3 regions of the Brevibacillus sp. FSL L8-0520 genome follow, and region 1 is predicted to be linked to each of the others. Evidence: riboswitches for the same ligand, from Rfam matches in the RefSeq annotation. Region 1 holds a riboswitch; each other region holds the start of a gene.
What was found. A riboswitch is a leader RNA that binds a small molecule or an ion and turns the genes downstream of it on or off. The one in region 1 is predicted to bind glycine.

Region 1 (5,158 bases):
TCGGGACGACACTGATGTGCATGTCCATCCCGCGCCTGCTCTTTATGCTGGTGGGGGGCGTCGCGGCTGACAAGTACAACCGAAAGTGGATCATGTTTGGCTCCATCCTGGCCCGCGGAGTTGTCCTGGGTGCCTTCGGCTTGCTGCTGCTGCAGGAAACCGGTCATTGGCTGCCTTATGCCGCGTATCTCACAGCCTTCCTGTTCGGTACCGTCGACGCTTTCTTCTGGCCTGCGAGAAGCAGCGTCCTGCCTTTTGTCGTCTCCCGCGAGCAGCTTGCTCCCGCCAACAGCCTTATGGAAATCGCACAGCAGATCAGCCTTGTCGGCGGTCCGCTCACGGCAGCGCTCTTGATGCGGTTGACCAGCTATCCCGCGACCTTTCTTGTCATGGCAGCCGCCTTTTTCATCGGTACACTGATCATTTCTACCCTTCGTCTGGAGCCGGCAGAGGAAATTGACACCTCACGCCAAACAAAAGAACCCTCCTTTTTCCGGCAGATTTTTGAAGGAATCCTCTTTGCCAAAACCATCCCGGTGCTGATGATCATCTTCGGAACCTCGCTGGTCGTAAACATGATGTTCTCAGGTCCTGTCAACATGGGGCTGCCGCTCCTCGTCAAGCAATTGGGCTGGGACAGCAATGCTTACAGCTCTCTGAGCACTTCTCTCGGAGTCGGCACGATCATTGGCGGAGTCATTACCGGCGCCTGCAATGGCTTTCGCGGACGCTTTCTGCTGCTTCCGTTCTTCCTCGGTCTGATGGGGGCAGGCATCCTTGCCGTTTCCTTTATGCATGTTCTGCCGTTCGGTCTGTCGATGATGCTGCTTGTGGGAATAACGATGGCGATGACCAACATCCCTTTGATTACCTACATTCAGACCATCGTCCCCGCCCACATGTTGGGCAGAGTCATGTCTTTGCTGACAACGATGTCCATCGGACTCGGTCCGGTCAGCTATGCCCTTTGCTCATTCCTGCTTGAAACAAAGATGTTGGAAGCCGGTACGCTGCTTCTCGTCGGCGGAATTGCTGTCGGCTTGCTCGGGATGAGTCTGATCCTGTTTCGCCACTTTAGGGAGGCGGAGCAGCATCCGCTATGGGCTCAGCAAGGTGCCAAAAAGCAGCAGGAGCAAGAAAAACCGCAAACCACGCTGTCTGTTTGACCGGGGCAAGGGAGGCAGGCGCGTTCGGGGCGTTTGGGGCGTTTGGGGCGTTTGGAGCCTTTGGAACGTTCAGAGCGTTCAGAGCGTTCAAAGCGTTCGGGGCGTTCAGAGCGTTCTGCGCGCCCGGCACACACGCTCCCCTCCTGCCTCTTTCCATCACCTGCAAAAAGAAAAACGCCCGATCCGCATTGGATTGGGCATTTTCGCTTTAGGACGTCTTCCACTTCGCCAATTCGGACGGGAATTTGTCGTTCAATACTTTGATGTAGGTCCCTTTCATCCCGAGAGAACGGGATTCCAGCACACCTGCACTGGCAAGCTTTCTGAGCGCGTTGACGATGACGGAACGGGTCAGTCCGGCCTGATCGGCCAACTGGCTTGCGACGAGCAGGCCTTCTTTGGCATCGAGCTGTTCCATGATTTTTTCGATGGCGATTTGCTCACTGTAGGAAAGGGAGGAAAGCGCGATTTTGGCAAAGGTCTTGTCGCGAACTTCATTTTCAATTTGTTCCGTGCGCTGACGGACAATTTTCATGCCGATTACGGTTGCCCCGATTTCGGCCAGGATCAGATCCTCTGTTTCAAAAGTGCCGTAAGCCCGCAGCAATACGAGGGTACCCAAACGGCTTCCGCCTGCGTTGATCGGAACGATGGTCGTCATCATTTGCGGGAAGAGCGGCAACAGCTCCTCTGGTACCATGCTGTACGGGCTTTGTACCCCCTCATTGGCCAGAGACTGATTGACTTCCAAAAGCTTTTGATTGTAGCCGTATGGCAGCATTGCGCCTGACCGGCCGTCCTGCCCCTGTCCGATGCCAAAATCCTCCCGAACCCCGTTTCCGAGAATCGTCCCGTCTGCCGTCACGATGTAGACGTTCGCGCCAATCACATCGGCCAGCAGCCGAGCCAGATCATGATACCCTACCCCGCTTCCTCCCATCGTCTTTTGCAGCATGACGTTAATCCTTCTAGTTTTCTCCAGTAAATTCATTCCATTTTTTCCTCCTTGCGGTTATGTATAGTCGCAGTATTGTCAGAAAAATCCCGGCTTATACATGCAAATCAAAAAATAGACAATAAAAGAACAGGCCCCTTATGGTTTATGCCATAAAGGACCTGTCCGTTCCACCATTCCCGCAGGAGCCGCTTCCTACTCTTCTGAAACAAACGCCATGTACTGTTCTGCAGAAAGCAATTCGCTTACTTCCGCCGGGTTGCTCAATTTGTAAATCATCGCCAGCCTCCGTCAGCGCAAAACTGAAGCGCGACTGTAAAGCGGATAGGCAGCACATAACTGACTGATCGTATCTCGAACGGACGGATCTCCTTTTCCTTTCAGAACAGCAGCAATCGATCGTCCGATGGTCTTCATTTCCGCTTCTTTCATGCCCCTTGTGGTGGCAGCGGCAGTGCCGATGCGAATCCCGCTGGTGACAAACGGGCTTTCCGGATCAAACGGAATCGTGTTTTTGTTGACAGTGATGCCCGCTTCTTCCAACAGCCGCTCCGCTTCCTTTCCTGTCAGTCCGAAGACGCGAACGTCGAGAAGCAGCAGGTGATTGTCCGTGCCCCCCGAAACCAGTCTCGCTCCTTCTTCGAGCAAGGTCTCGGCGAGAGCCTTTGCGTTTTTCACCACTTGCTCCGCGTAGCTCTTGAACTCGGGCTGCAGCGCTTCTTTAAAAGAGACTGCCTTTGCCGCTATGATATGCATCAGCGGCCCGCCCTGAATACCTGGGAATATCGCTTTGTTTACGCCCTTTGCGATCTCCTCGTCATTCGTTAACACAATGCCGCCGCGCGGTCCTCTCAGCGTCTTATGCGTGGTACTTGTCACGACGTCAGCATGGGGAACGGGCGAAGGATGCACGCCCGCCGCCACCAAGCCGGCGATATGAGCCATGTCTACCATCAGCTTTGCTCCTGCCTGCTCGGCGATCTCGCGAAAGCGGGCGAAATCAAGCGTCCGCGAATAGGCGCTGCCGCCTGCGATGATGATCTTCGGCTTTTCCCGGCGGGCAATCGCTTCCACTTCGTCATAATCGATCAGGTGATCCTCTTCGCGGACCCCGTATGCCACGACATTAAACCACTTTCCCGAGAGGCTGACCGGACTTCCATGCGTCAGATGGCCACCGTGCGACAGATTCATTCCCATGAAGGTATCTCCCGGCTGCAGCAGCGAAAAGAACACGGCCGTGTTCGCCTGTGCGCCGGAGTGAGGCTGGACATTGGCGTAGGCTGCTCCAAACAGCTTTGATACCCGCTCGATCGCCAAGCGTTCGACTACATCCACGTGCTCGCAGCCGCCGTAATACCGCTTTCCGGGATAGCCTTCCGCATACTTGTTGGTCAGAACCGATCCCATGGCGTCCAAAACGTCCTGACTCACAAAGTTTTCCGATGCGATCAACTCCAGCGTCCCGAGCTGGCGCTGGCGTTCCGCTTCGATCGCTTCAAAAATTTCCTTGTCGTGATCCTGCAAGCTCATCGATATTCCTCCCTTGGCTCCCATCTTTCCCGAACGCAAAAAAGGACAGGGGAAAGATAGATAGCACGTAATCTACCTCTCCTCTGTCCTTTTACCTGAGAGTTTAACTCCTGACACGGGAGTCTTCCCCTTGGGTGGCTGTTCGCTCTCTCCAGAGGTGCGTCCAATTGTGGTACCTTGTACCTGAGAGATTCTTTCCCAAGGATTTTTGGGACTTGCTCCTTCGGTGCCGGGCGCTTCGGTCCGGTCTCTCCCACAATCGTCATCCGCTCTATGCAATTACTTCGAATCATACGTCAAGGGATTCAACATTGTCAATAATATTTCGAATAGAATAGCAATTGTTCTTGAGAATGATCCAGTCTGCGGCCTGTCGCCCAAAATGGGTAGTCGCCCTAACACCGAAAGGCCCGCCCGTAAATACGATAGCAGGGAACCCATTCAAACAAAGGAGGATGCTTGCATGAGTAGTCTGTTCAAGAGCGGCGGGTTTAACGGTATCGGTCTTATTCTGGTGCTGTTTATTCTGCTCTCGATTGTCGGATGTTCGGAAGATTGTTAGCAAAGATTGCAAACCGTTCGCTTCTTCATGGATGATTGATTGGGCAGACCGTGGGCGAGCTCCCATATCGTTATAAAAACGCGGGAATTGAACTGCACCTCCAAATGTTAGCTGTGCCTAACAAATGGGGTGCCGTTCACACTCCCGCGTGTTTTTGTCAAATGCGTATTGGTTTTTTCAGAGCGTGGCTTGGCCTTTTGCTAGTGAATATTCCGACGGATGATTTCTTCGATCCCTTCGGCAATCGCCGAGACCGGTCGATGCAAATCAGCCTGGGTCAGCCGGAAACGGGCGTAGCGTTCGTCCAGATTGAAGGCTTCCTGAAAGGCTCCCAGAAAACCGCGAGCTCGTTTGTCCATTTCCAGAAGAACCTCCAGTTCTCCCTCCTTCAAATAAAAGACGGCCTCCAGCTCCTCCAGTCGGCTGCGGTAGGGGCCTGTCGGACGGAACTCAAACTCCTGCACAAATGGGTAAGAGCGCCCGAGATGACGATTGTATTCGCAATCCACTTTGAATAATTGAAAGCCGAGAGACTGAATCGCGTCCAGCACTTTTTCCATCAGCGGATGCGGCCGAACCTCGATGAAGTCTGAATCTCCCGGATCGATGGCATTTTTAATGTCCAGTCCGGTACGCAGGTACACAGGCTGCCGTCCCATCGTAAGCGGAGTCTCGTACGGAAGCTGGAAGGAAAACGGAATGACCTTCTTTTCCTTCGGGTTCAGCACGAACCGTTCAGAAAGACGGTACTTGCCGAGCGTGCATTCTTCCTTTACCTTGCGATCATTTGCCTCGCGCTCATAATGCGTGACGACGTACATATAAATTTCGTCCACATCCTGTGCAACATCGCCACCTGTGATGTGGACCTCACCTCTTACCCATTCTCCCGGGATCAACGAATCGTTCTCCAGGCGGGCATCTACTTGGGCAGCCCCGATA
Region 2 (5,158 bases), 2.0 Mb from region 1:
TGTCACCCCGGTTTGGCCTACCTGGTGGGCGTGGTCGATCCATCCCGCCTCGACGGCATCCCGGCTCGCCCCTACAGTGCCTCCGATCGCCTCGGCCAGGCGATGGATGAGCTGAAAGCCTTCCTTGCTGCCGAGCCCCTTGCCCCCTGCGACGATAATGTCAGCCTCGTCCAGGCGGATTTTTGTCTGCGTTTCCCGGACGATCTTCAGCACCTTGGTCCGAATGTCTTCCTCCCGCAACGGGATGGATTCCTCGATGAGCTCTCCTTTGCGGCTGGTGTCGATCGGGAGCGCTTTCATGACCTTCGGCCGCACCGTGGCCATTTGCGGCCGGTGCTTTTTGCAGAGAATCGTGGCCATGATGTTGCCGCCGAATGCGGGCCGGCTCGCTTCCAAAAGCCCTGTCGCCTCATCCACATCGAGCATCGTCGTATCCGCAGTCAGCCCTGTCTCCAGATCGGTGGCAACCGCGCTGGCGAGGTCCTTGCCCGTCGAGGTCGCACCGTACAGGATCGTTTCCGGCTTGTGCTTTTCTACGCAAGCAATGACTGCACGCATGTACGATTCGGTCCGGTAATCCCGGAAAACGGGATCATCGTAGAGATAGACCGTATCGGCACCGTAGTGAAACGCGGTCGCGGCCAACTGCCGAACTCCCTCTCCAATCAGTATGCCGGCCAGGGGTACTCCCCGCTTGTCTGCCAGCTTTCGCCCCGCTCCCAAAAGCTCCAGGGAGACAGGCACGATTTTCCCGTCCTGGTGTTCGAGGAATACCCACACGCCTTTGTACTCGTCCAGATTCATGCCCGTGCCTCCTTCCCTGCAAAGAGCTCTTGTTTCTGCTGCAAAATTTCCATCAATCGCTCAACCTGCTGCTGTGCCGATCCCTCCAGCATTTCGCCGCCTTTTGGCTTTTCCGGAGGCCAGACCTTGGCCACAATCGTCGGGGAGCCTTTGAGACCCAGCAGTGTCCTGTCGACGTCCTCCAGATCGCTGACCGCCCAGATTACGGGCTGGTAGCGTGCGGCGCGAAGCATGTTGGGCAGCGGCGAATAGGGTACCTCGTTGATTTCCTTTTCCACCGAAAACAGGCAGGGCAAAGCGGACTGAATCACTTCATAGCCGTCCTCCAGCTTGCGGTGGACGATGGCATAGCCTTGCTGCTTGTTTACCTCGACCACCTTTTTCACGCTGGTCAAAGGCGGGATGTCGAGCCGTCTGGCAATGCCCGGTCCTACCTGGCCCGTATCCCCGTCGATCGTCATCTTTCCGCAGATGATCAGGTCGATCGGCTTTTCCTTGGCGATTTTTTCGAGGGCTTTCGTCAGCGCATAGCTGGTGGCCAGCGTATCTGCCCCGGCAAAGGCCCGGTCGGTAATCATGTACCCCTCATCCGCACCGATCTCGATGCATTTCCGGATCGCTTTGACAGCGGGCGGAGGCCCCATGGTCAGGACGGAAACTGTTCCCCCGTACCTTTTTTTCAAGCGGACAGCTTCCTCCACGGCATGCGCATCGTACGGATTCAAAATGGCAGGCGCGCTGGAACGGTCCATCGTATTTGTCTTCGGGTTCATCTTGATGATCTTCGTGTCCGGCACCTGTTTGATACAGGCGACGATATGCAGCATGAAAAACTCCCCCCTTGCAGCCCGGCGGGGCATCGTTTCGATGGCAGCTCTTGCACAGGTTGTCTCTTTTTGACACGACGCTTCGGGCGGCATGTTCATCATTGATATAACGTATTGCTCAGCGCTGTCGAATAGACCAAGAACTGCCAGAAGCGGGGGATCGATCAATTTTTTTCAATCCATTGACAAGCTCGCTTCGCTCCTTATAATTGATTTATAAATCACATATCGTTCGGATGAACCATTCAGGAGAAGACAGATGTCTACCGACGGGGCAAGGGAACCTTCCCGAAACTCTCAGGTCTAGGAAACTAGTAAAACTGCATGGGGACGAGCCTCTGGAGAGACTCCCTCTTTTTTCGAAAAGAGGATTGGGCACCGAAGGAGCAAATTCGCCGCGGCGAATAATCTCTCAGGTAAAAGGACAGAGTGGACGCTTGGACTTATACAAAAACGGTTAGTAATTTGTCGATAAAAAGCTTTGCTGTCAGTTCTCTCGAAGATATTCGTTCTTCGTATGACGAAGTTTTTTATGTGTTGCAGAAGGTTGAACATTTTACATGTTGCTAAACTTTTCTGCGCCCATCAACAAATGCGGTTTGCCGCCGGTTTTTTGTATTCTTATTTACGTAATTTTGTACGTCCTGCGACCGTCTCCAGAGAACATTTCATTTTCGGGTGAAATGTTTTTTCTTTTTCTCTTCAAAAACAGCAAGGGGGAAACCGAGATGGACATGCTTATGCAATGGTTGGAAATGGTGAATGGATTTGTGTGGGGACTGCCTACGCTGATACTGCTCGTCGGCACTGGGGTAATGCTGACGATCCGCCTTCGAGGGCTGCAGTTCAGAAAGCTGTGGTATGCGCTGCGCCTCGCTTTTGGGAAGCAGCAGGAGCAAACAGCGGCTGGGGACATCAACCACTTTCAGGCGCTGATGACCGCGCTTGCGGCAACGATCGGGATGGGAAATATCGCCGGGGTGGCCACGGCTGTCGCGGTCGGCGGACCGGGTGCTCTGTTCTGGATGTGGATCACAGCTCTGTTCGGGATGGCGACGAAATACGCCGAAGCGATTCTCGCTGTCAAGTACCGCATCCGGCAGGCTGACGGCACATTTTCCGGCGGACCGATGTACTATTTGGAGAAAGGGCTGAAGCAAAAATGGCTCGCTGTTTTGTTCGCCCTGTTTGGAACAATGGCTTCCTTCGGGATCGGAAACATGGTCCAGTCCCACTCCGTCGCTGAAGCGGTACAGTTGAACTTCTCGATCCCTCCGGTCGCAACGGGGATTGTGCTCGCTGCCTTTACCGCCTTTGTCATCCTCGGCGGCGTGAAAAAGATCGGACAGGTCACCGGCGTCATGGTGCCGTTTATGGCCCTTTTCTATATCGTTGCCGGAATCATTGTCGTGCTCTTTCATGCGGGTCAAGTACCGCAGGCATTGGCAGACATTGTACACGGAGCGTTTAACGGCACATCGGCTGCAGGCGGCTTTTTGGGAGCGACCGTAGCCATGGCGATCCAAAAAGGGGTTGCCCGGGGGGTTTTCTCCAACGAGGCTGGTTTGGGCAGCGCACCGATCGCAGCCGCGGCGGCAAAAACAGACGAACCGGCCAAGCAGGCGCTCGTTTCCATGACAGGGACGTTTATTGATACGATTCTCGTCTGTACGATCACAGGGCTTGCTTTGGTCACTACGGGAGCCTGGTCCACCGGTATGTCTGGCGTGGAAGCGACTACGTACGCCTTCCAAAGCGTCTTCGGTCAAGCCGGCAGCTACGTGCTGGCCGTTGCGATCATCCTGTTTGCCTACTCCACCATCCTCGGGTGGGCGTATTACGGCGAGAAATGCTTTGAATATTTGTTCGGCAAAGGCTCTGCCAAATACTACCGATTCGTCTGGGTAGTCATGGTCGCTGTCGGAGCAACGATGAAGCTCGATCTGGTCTGGACGCTCTCCGACATCATGAACGGCTTGATGGCAGTGCCCAACCTGATCGGCCTGATCGGACTCTCCGGTGTGGTCGTTGCCGAGACGAAGCGCTTTTTGAATGGGCCTCTGGAGTCGAAGCTGTCACAGTAAATATGCTCGCACCCCAAAATTTTCCCCCTCATAATGAGGGGGTCAGGTTGCAGACAAACTCCCTCGCTGAACGAACAGCAGAGGGAGTTTGTTTAATAATTTGATGAAAATACCGAAGGTGTTTTGATCGTTCACCTTTTGGCGACCTGATTTCCATAGCCAGGTCGCCATTTTTTTCAAGTTCATGGCAGCGAAAACAAGCATCGCCTGCATCGTGACCTTCTCCAGTCCTCGTAAGGTCGTCCAACGCATGCCATGCTTTTCCTTCATATCAGCGAATACACGTTCAATCGTTTCTTTCCGTTTGCTATAGATTTGTTTGTTTTCCTCGGTATGCCGGAGGTGGTCTACCTCTTCGAGGTAATCAGCCCAGATGTGGCGACTCACTCTCTTTGTGTAGTCTTTACTTTCCGTGCATTGTTTCAAGAACGGACAACTTCGGCAAACTTGAGAATTTGATCGATAGATACGGTACCCATCCTTGTTTGTTGTCTCATATGTTAAGATTTGCTCGTTCGGGCAGATGTAGCAGTCGAAATATTCATCATACACATATTCGTGCTTTTTAAAAAAACCTTCTTTGGTGCGTGGTCTTGTGTAGGGCATAACGGGGCGAATCTGGTCATCAAGGAGTGTTTTACTGATGTAAGGCGTCTTGTATCCCGAGTCCACTGCCACAGCTTGAGGCTGTGCAAACGTCTTTCGCACTTGATTCAAAACATCCTCAAAAACCTGACTGTCATGCACATTGCCTGGCGTTACCTTGGCACCAAGCACAAATCCATTTCGATCACATGCTGTATGAAAACTATAAGCAAATACACGTTCCTTTTCCCCTTTTACAAACAATCCGCAATCCGGGTCAGTTGTGCTGACTTTCACCTCCTTCTTCGAAGTTTCTGTCTTTTTTTCAAGGGGCTTCTTTCCATGTGCAATACGATCCTGATTGATTTCTTCGTCCAGCAGCTCTTGATATTTCTTCGCTTGTTCTTCAACGATTTCTTTCACGTATTTATGCTTATTCGCACTGGCTTTTACATGCGTAGCATCAATGAAAAGCACATCAGGCTTCACGAATCCATGATGAACCGCCTCCTCCAATATTCGAAGGAAGATCGACTCGAAGAGTTGAGTATCCCGAAAACGGCGAACATAGTTCTTGCCTAGGGTCGTGAAATGGGGAATGGGCTGACTGAAATCATAGCCAATAAACCACCGATAGGCAACATTGGTTTCGATCTCTTTAATCGTTTGTCGCATGGAACGAATTCCAAAAATATATTGGATGAAAGCAATTTTAACTAAGACTACAGGGTCAACACTGGGTCTGCCATTGTCATGACAGTAGAGGCTTTCCACCAAGTCATAGATGAACGAAAAGTCGATTGCATTTTCAATTTTTCTTACGAGATGATCTTCTGGCACCAACTCATCTAGCGAGAA
Region 3 (5,158 bases), 1.5 Mb from region 1:
CTTCCGGCAGTTCTGCAGGGGTTTCGCGAATCAAGTGCTTCGGCAGCAAATCGGTTACCTCTACCTCTGGCACATCAAGCGCCGGGAGATTGTACCCTACGCGACCAGGCTTGCTCAATTCAAAGATCAACGCTTTTTCTTTGTCGTTATGCACGGGTGATCGCCTCCAATTCCTGCGCGAGATCGTCGATTTCTGCTTTTGTTCGGAGTTCCGTTACGGCAAGCAGCATATGGCCGGAAAGCTCGGGATAATCGATTCCAAGGTCGTAGCCGCCGATAATCCCTTTTTTCAGCAGCTTCTTGTTTACTTCCGCTACCGGTTTATTCAATTTCACTACAAATTCATTGAAGGTAGGTGCGCTGCCTACGATCTCAAGTCCTTTTGCTGCCAATGCTTGCTTGGCGTAATGAGCTTTCTGCAGGTTGAGCATGGCGATTTCCTGTACGCCCTGCTTTCCGTACGCGCTCATCGCGATAGAGGCCGCGAGAGCCAGGAGAGCCTGGTTGGAACAGATGTTGGATGTCGCTTTTTCGCGGCGAATGTGCTGCTCGCGCGCTTGCAGGGTCAAAACGAATCCGCGCTTGCCGTTTTCGTCTTTCGTCTGTCCGACGATCCGGCCGGGCATTTTGCGCATCAGCTTGGAGGTGGTGGCCAAATACCCACAGTGCGGTCCACCGAATGAAGCGAAAATTCCGAATGGCTGCATATCGCCAACAACGATGTCTGCGCCCAAACGTCCCGGCGCTTCCAGCACGCCGAGCGAGAGCGGATTGGAGGAAACGATCAGAAGCGCTCCTTTTCCATGTGCAATCGGCTCAATGGAGGACAGGTCTTCTACTTGACCGAAAAAGTTCGGGTATTGAACGATGACAGCTGCCGTCTGGTCGTCAACAAGCGCGTCCAGTGCTGCCGTGTCGGTTCCATTGTCCTTCAGGTCTGCTTCCACGACCTCTACGCCTTGGCCGTACGCGTATGTTTTCAGCACGCTCCGCGCTTCCGGATGGACGGAACGGGAAACCACGACCTTGCTCTTGTTCGTGTGGCCTGCCGCCATCATTGCTGCCTCTGCCAAAGAAGTAGCGCCGTCGTACATCGAGGAGTTGGCCACTTCCATGCCCGTCATTTCACATACCATCGTCTGAAACTCAAAAATAGCCTGCAGCTCCCCTTGGCTGATTTCCGGCTGATACGGGGTGTATGCGGTAAAAAATTCGCCCCGCAGCAGCATGTGGTTGACGACACTCGGGATATGATGCTGGTACACACCCGCTCCCAGGAAGTTTGCATGCGTACTGAAGTTGGCGTTTTTATTAGCAAGACCGGAAAAATATTTGACCAGCTCCGGTTCGGACAGAGCCTCGGGAATTTGCAGGGAACCTTTGAAACGAACTTCTTCCGGAATATCCGCGAACAGCTCTTCCACCCGGGAAATGCCCAGGGTGTCCAACATCTCGCGTTTATCCTGATCGGTTTGAGGCAGGTAACGGTATTTCACGAACGTTGTCCTCCTTGTTTATCGGATCTTGGATTGGTTGGTTTACTTTTTGGGACGTTTGTAGAACGGTGTGGCTGCCACGACAGCCTTCAGCCGCTTGCCGCGAATTTCTACTTCCAGTTCGGTGCCTACAGCTGCATACTCGGATTTGATCAGCGCGAGTCCCACATTCTTTTTCAACGTCGGAGACTGAGTGCCCGTCGTAACCTCGCCGATCTGCTCTTCCCCGACAAAAACAGGGTAATGCGTACGCGGGATGCCGCGGTCGATCATTTCAATCCCAACGAGCTTGCGGGGAGCGCCGTTTTCCTTTTGCGCCTTGAGGGCTTCCTGTCCGATGAACGGCACTTCTTTGTCTACCTTTACTGCAAAGCCGATACCCGCTTCGATCGGCGAGATGTCTTTGCCGAGCTCTTGACCGTAGAGCGGCAGCTTCGCTTCAAAACGAAGCGTGTCCCTGGCGCCGAGGCCGCATGGTACCAGCCCTTCCGGCTTGCCGACCTCGAGGAGGCGGTCCCATAGCTGAATCGCTTTGTCGCTGTCCAGGTAGATCTCAAATCCGTCTTCTCCGGTATAGCCGGTGCGCGAAACGAGAGTCGCAATGCCGTCGATCACGACATTCCGCTTGAAACGGAAAACACCGATTTCCGTCAGGTTCGTGTCGGTCAGCTTTTGCAGGATCGATTCGGCAAGCGGCCCCTGGATCGCCAGCTGTGCTGTTTGCGGTGAGATATTCTCGATCTGTACACCCTCGCTCAGATGCTGCTGCATCCATGCGTAGTCCTTGTCGATATTTCCCGCGTTAATCACCAAGAGGTAGTGATCGTCGGCGTATTTGTAGACAAGAAGGTCGTCCACCGTGCCCCCGTCCGGATAGCAGAACACGCTGTATTGCGCTTGCCCTGCTTCCAGCTTGGAAAGATCGTTGGTTGTAAGGCGTTGCAGGTAGAGATAGGCTCCCTCCCCTTTTACCTCAACCTCTCCCATATGAGAGACGTCAAACAAGCCTGCTTTCGTCCGCACTGCTTCATGCTCCTGCGTGATACTGGAAAATTGCACGGGCAAATCCCATCCGCCGAAATCAATCGTTTTGGCCCCGTATTTTTCATAGACAGGGAACAGCGGCGTGCGTTTCAGTGTCGTCATTTCGGGCACCTCCTGTTTTTTTCATGCAAAAAAGGACAGAACAAGAGAAATGAATACGCCAAATAAGGCGCCCATTTCTCCTCCTCTGTCCTTGGTACCTGAGAGTTGCCTCGCTTGATGCGAGCCGTTCCTTTGGCATCGCTTGCAAGTTTCCCCTTTGGTGGCTCCCGAAGAAGCTCTCTCCAGAGATGCGTCCAGTAGAGGTACTTTTGCCTGAGAGATTCACCATACCCGGCTTGCTCCTTCGGCGCTGCCTTACAAGCAGTCTCTCCCTGCTACTTTCATTCGCGGTGGATACTGGGTGATACATAAATGTTCCAAATACATTCCATACTAGTTGAATGAACTCCTTCTTTATCCTACCACGTGAGCGCATTCTTGAAAATATGCAAATTGCGAATTAACTTGGAAAATCACTAACAAATTTTTTGATCAAAAAGAATAACGTTCACCTTTGATTTACGATATAGCATTTTCATGACAAAACCCCAAAGCGGAGGTAGTCATATGCCGAACGTTCCCGTTTCCTTCGATACCGATTGGATGGATTTGCTAAATGAACGAATGAAGCAGGACGGCCCCTGGGACAAATGGGAGCTGTTCCAGCTTACTTTGGAAGCCGAAGAGGCGATGGCTATCCGCGAGTTTGACCAGCTTCAGTGCTTGCAATACCTGCCTACGCTCCAACCGTTTCCCCATCAGCTGCAGACGGCGGAGCGCGTTTTGAACGAAATGCGCGGCAGGGCCATTCTCGCTGACGAGGTGGGCCTGGGCAAAACAATCGAAGCCGGGCTGATCATGAAAGAGTACATGATCCGCGGGCTGGCGAAAAAAATACTTATCCTCGTGCCGGCATCGCTCGTAATCCAGTGGACGAAAGAATTGAATCAAAAATTCGGCATACCCGCTGTCGCCCAAAAGAAGGAGTATATGTGGCGGCAATACGACGTCGTGGTTGCCTCGATCGATACAGCCAAACGCGATCCCCACCGCCGTCACGTCCTGGACATCGATTACGACATGCTGATCATTGACGAAGCCCATAAGCTGAAAAACAAAAAAACGCGCAACTACCAGTTCGTCAAGGAGATTCGCAAAAAATACTGCCTGCTGCTGACCGCTACTCCGATCCAGAACGAGATGGATGAGCTCTACAATCTGATCAACCTCTTAAAGCCCGGCCATCTCGGACACACGTCCAGCTTCTCCACAACCTATGTGGAAGGCAAGCGGCAGGCAAAAAACAATGAGCAGCTCAAGACCGAACTGGACAAAGTGATGATCCGGAACAGACGCAGCGACGGAGGCGTGCATTTCACCAGCAGACGCGTCCAGTCCATTCCGATCGAGCTTTCCCCCGAGGAAGCCGCGTTGTATCAGGGCGTAACGCGCTTCGTCAAAGAACAGTATCACACCGGATCGGGCGGCTATAACTCGCTTGCGTTGATCACGCTGCAGCGCGAGGTTTGCTCCAGCCGGGAAGCCGCCTTTCTCACGCTCTACAACATGCATCAACGGGCAGCAGAAGACTCCCCTGTCCGCGCGGAAATCATGGAGCTCGTCGAGATGATCAAGAAAATCGAGTCACATTCCAAAGCTGCCAAGGCAGTCGAGCTCATTCAGCAAATCAACGACAAGGTCATCATCTTTACCGAGTACCGGGCCACGCAAAACTACTTGCAAAAATACTTGCACGATCACGGCATCACCTCTGTTCCGTTTCGCGGAGGATTCAAACGGAGCAAAAAGGACTGGATGACCGAGCTGTTTCAAAATCGCGCACAGGTATTGATCGCCACGGAAGCCGGCGGCGAGGGGATCAACCTGCAGTTCTGCAATCAGGTCATCAATTATGACATGCCCTGGAATCCGATGCGGGTCGAGCAGCGGATCGGCCGGGTCCATCGCTTGGGCCAGCAGCGGGACGTACACATCTACAATTTGTCTACAGTAGGCACCATCGAAGAGCATATCCTCCAGCTCCTCTATGAAAAAATCGACCTGTTTGAAATGGTGATCGGCGAGCTCGATGACATCGTCGAACGGCTGAACCTCAAGCAATCCCTGGAGGAAAATCTGATCAGCATCATCATGGACTCTTCGTCGGAGAAAGAGATGGCTCTCAAGCTGGACAACATGGGCCAAGCCATCCGTGCCATGCGGTTGGCCAGGAAAACCAAGGAGCCGCTGCCGGAAACAGCCGAACAGTAAGCTCATCTTGCAACCTGCAGTCTCGGGAGGGATAGAACGATGAACCAGCAGCGAGTCCGCAAGTATGTGGAGCAGTACTTGTCCGCCTTTTCTTCACACATCATGGAGACACATCCAGATTTTCTGACTGTCAAACTGCCGGTCGAGGTAGACAAGGATATCGGAAACCGCCCTTTCTACTGGAGCTGGGTCGAAAAGATGAACCTGCCCTACCAGCCGCTGGTGCTGACTTTTTGCTTCGATCCAGACCGCATGCCGGACGACAGGCGGGCGGAGCATTTGCATTTGGGCGCAGCTCGTCTGCA

Region 2: it holds a riboswitch for glycine, as region 1 does, so the genes downstream of both, NSQ24_RS08825 (sodium:alanine symporter family protein) here and glyA (serine hydroxymethyltransferase) in region 1, are expected to answer to the same signal.
Region 3: it holds a riboswitch for glycine, as region 1 does, so the genes downstream of both, gcvT (glycine cleavage system aminomethyltransferase GcvT) here and glyA (serine hydroxymethyltransferase) in region 1, are expected to answer to the same signal.

Annotation. Positions count from the first base shown of each region.
Region 1 is NZ_CP150171.1:3,735,023-3,740,180, forward strand. Features, by position in the region: gene NSQ24_RS18735 (MFS transporter) at 1-1,166, shown strand, start outside; gene codY (GTP-sensing pleiotropic transcriptional regulator CodY) at 1,375-2,157, opposite strand; gene glyA (serine hydroxymethyltransferase) at 2,413-3,654, opposite strand; glycine riboswitch at 3,815-3,920, opposite strand; gene yjcZ (sporulation protein YjcZ) at 4,118-4,216, shown strand; gene NSQ24_RS18755 (sporulation protein) at 4,417-5,158, opposite strand, start outside.
Region 2 is NZ_CP150171.1:1,762,336-1,767,493, reverse strand. Features, by position in the region: gene NSQ24_RS08835 (electron transfer flavoprotein subunit alpha/FixB family protein) at 1-804, opposite strand, end outside; gene NSQ24_RS08830 (electron transfer flavoprotein subunit beta/FixA family protein) at 801-1,631, opposite strand; glycine riboswitch at 1,960-2,069, shown strand; gene NSQ24_RS08825 (sodium:alanine symporter family protein) at 2,360-3,715, shown strand; gene NSQ24_RS08820 (IS1182 family transposase) at 3,758-5,158, opposite strand, start outside.
Region 3 is NZ_CP150171.1:2,277,980-2,283,137, reverse strand. Features, by position in the region: gene gcvPB (aminomethyl-transferring glycine dehydrogenase subunit GcvPB) at 1-154, opposite strand, end outside; gene gcvPA (aminomethyl-transferring glycine dehydrogenase subunit GcvPA) at 147-1,496, opposite strand; gene gcvT (glycine cleavage system aminomethyltransferase GcvT) at 1,539-2,642, opposite strand; glycine riboswitch at 2,834-2,927, opposite strand; gene NSQ24_RS11340 (SNF2-related protein) at 3,150-4,853, shown strand; gene NSQ24_RS11335 (YqhG family protein) at 4,893-5,158, shown strand, end outside.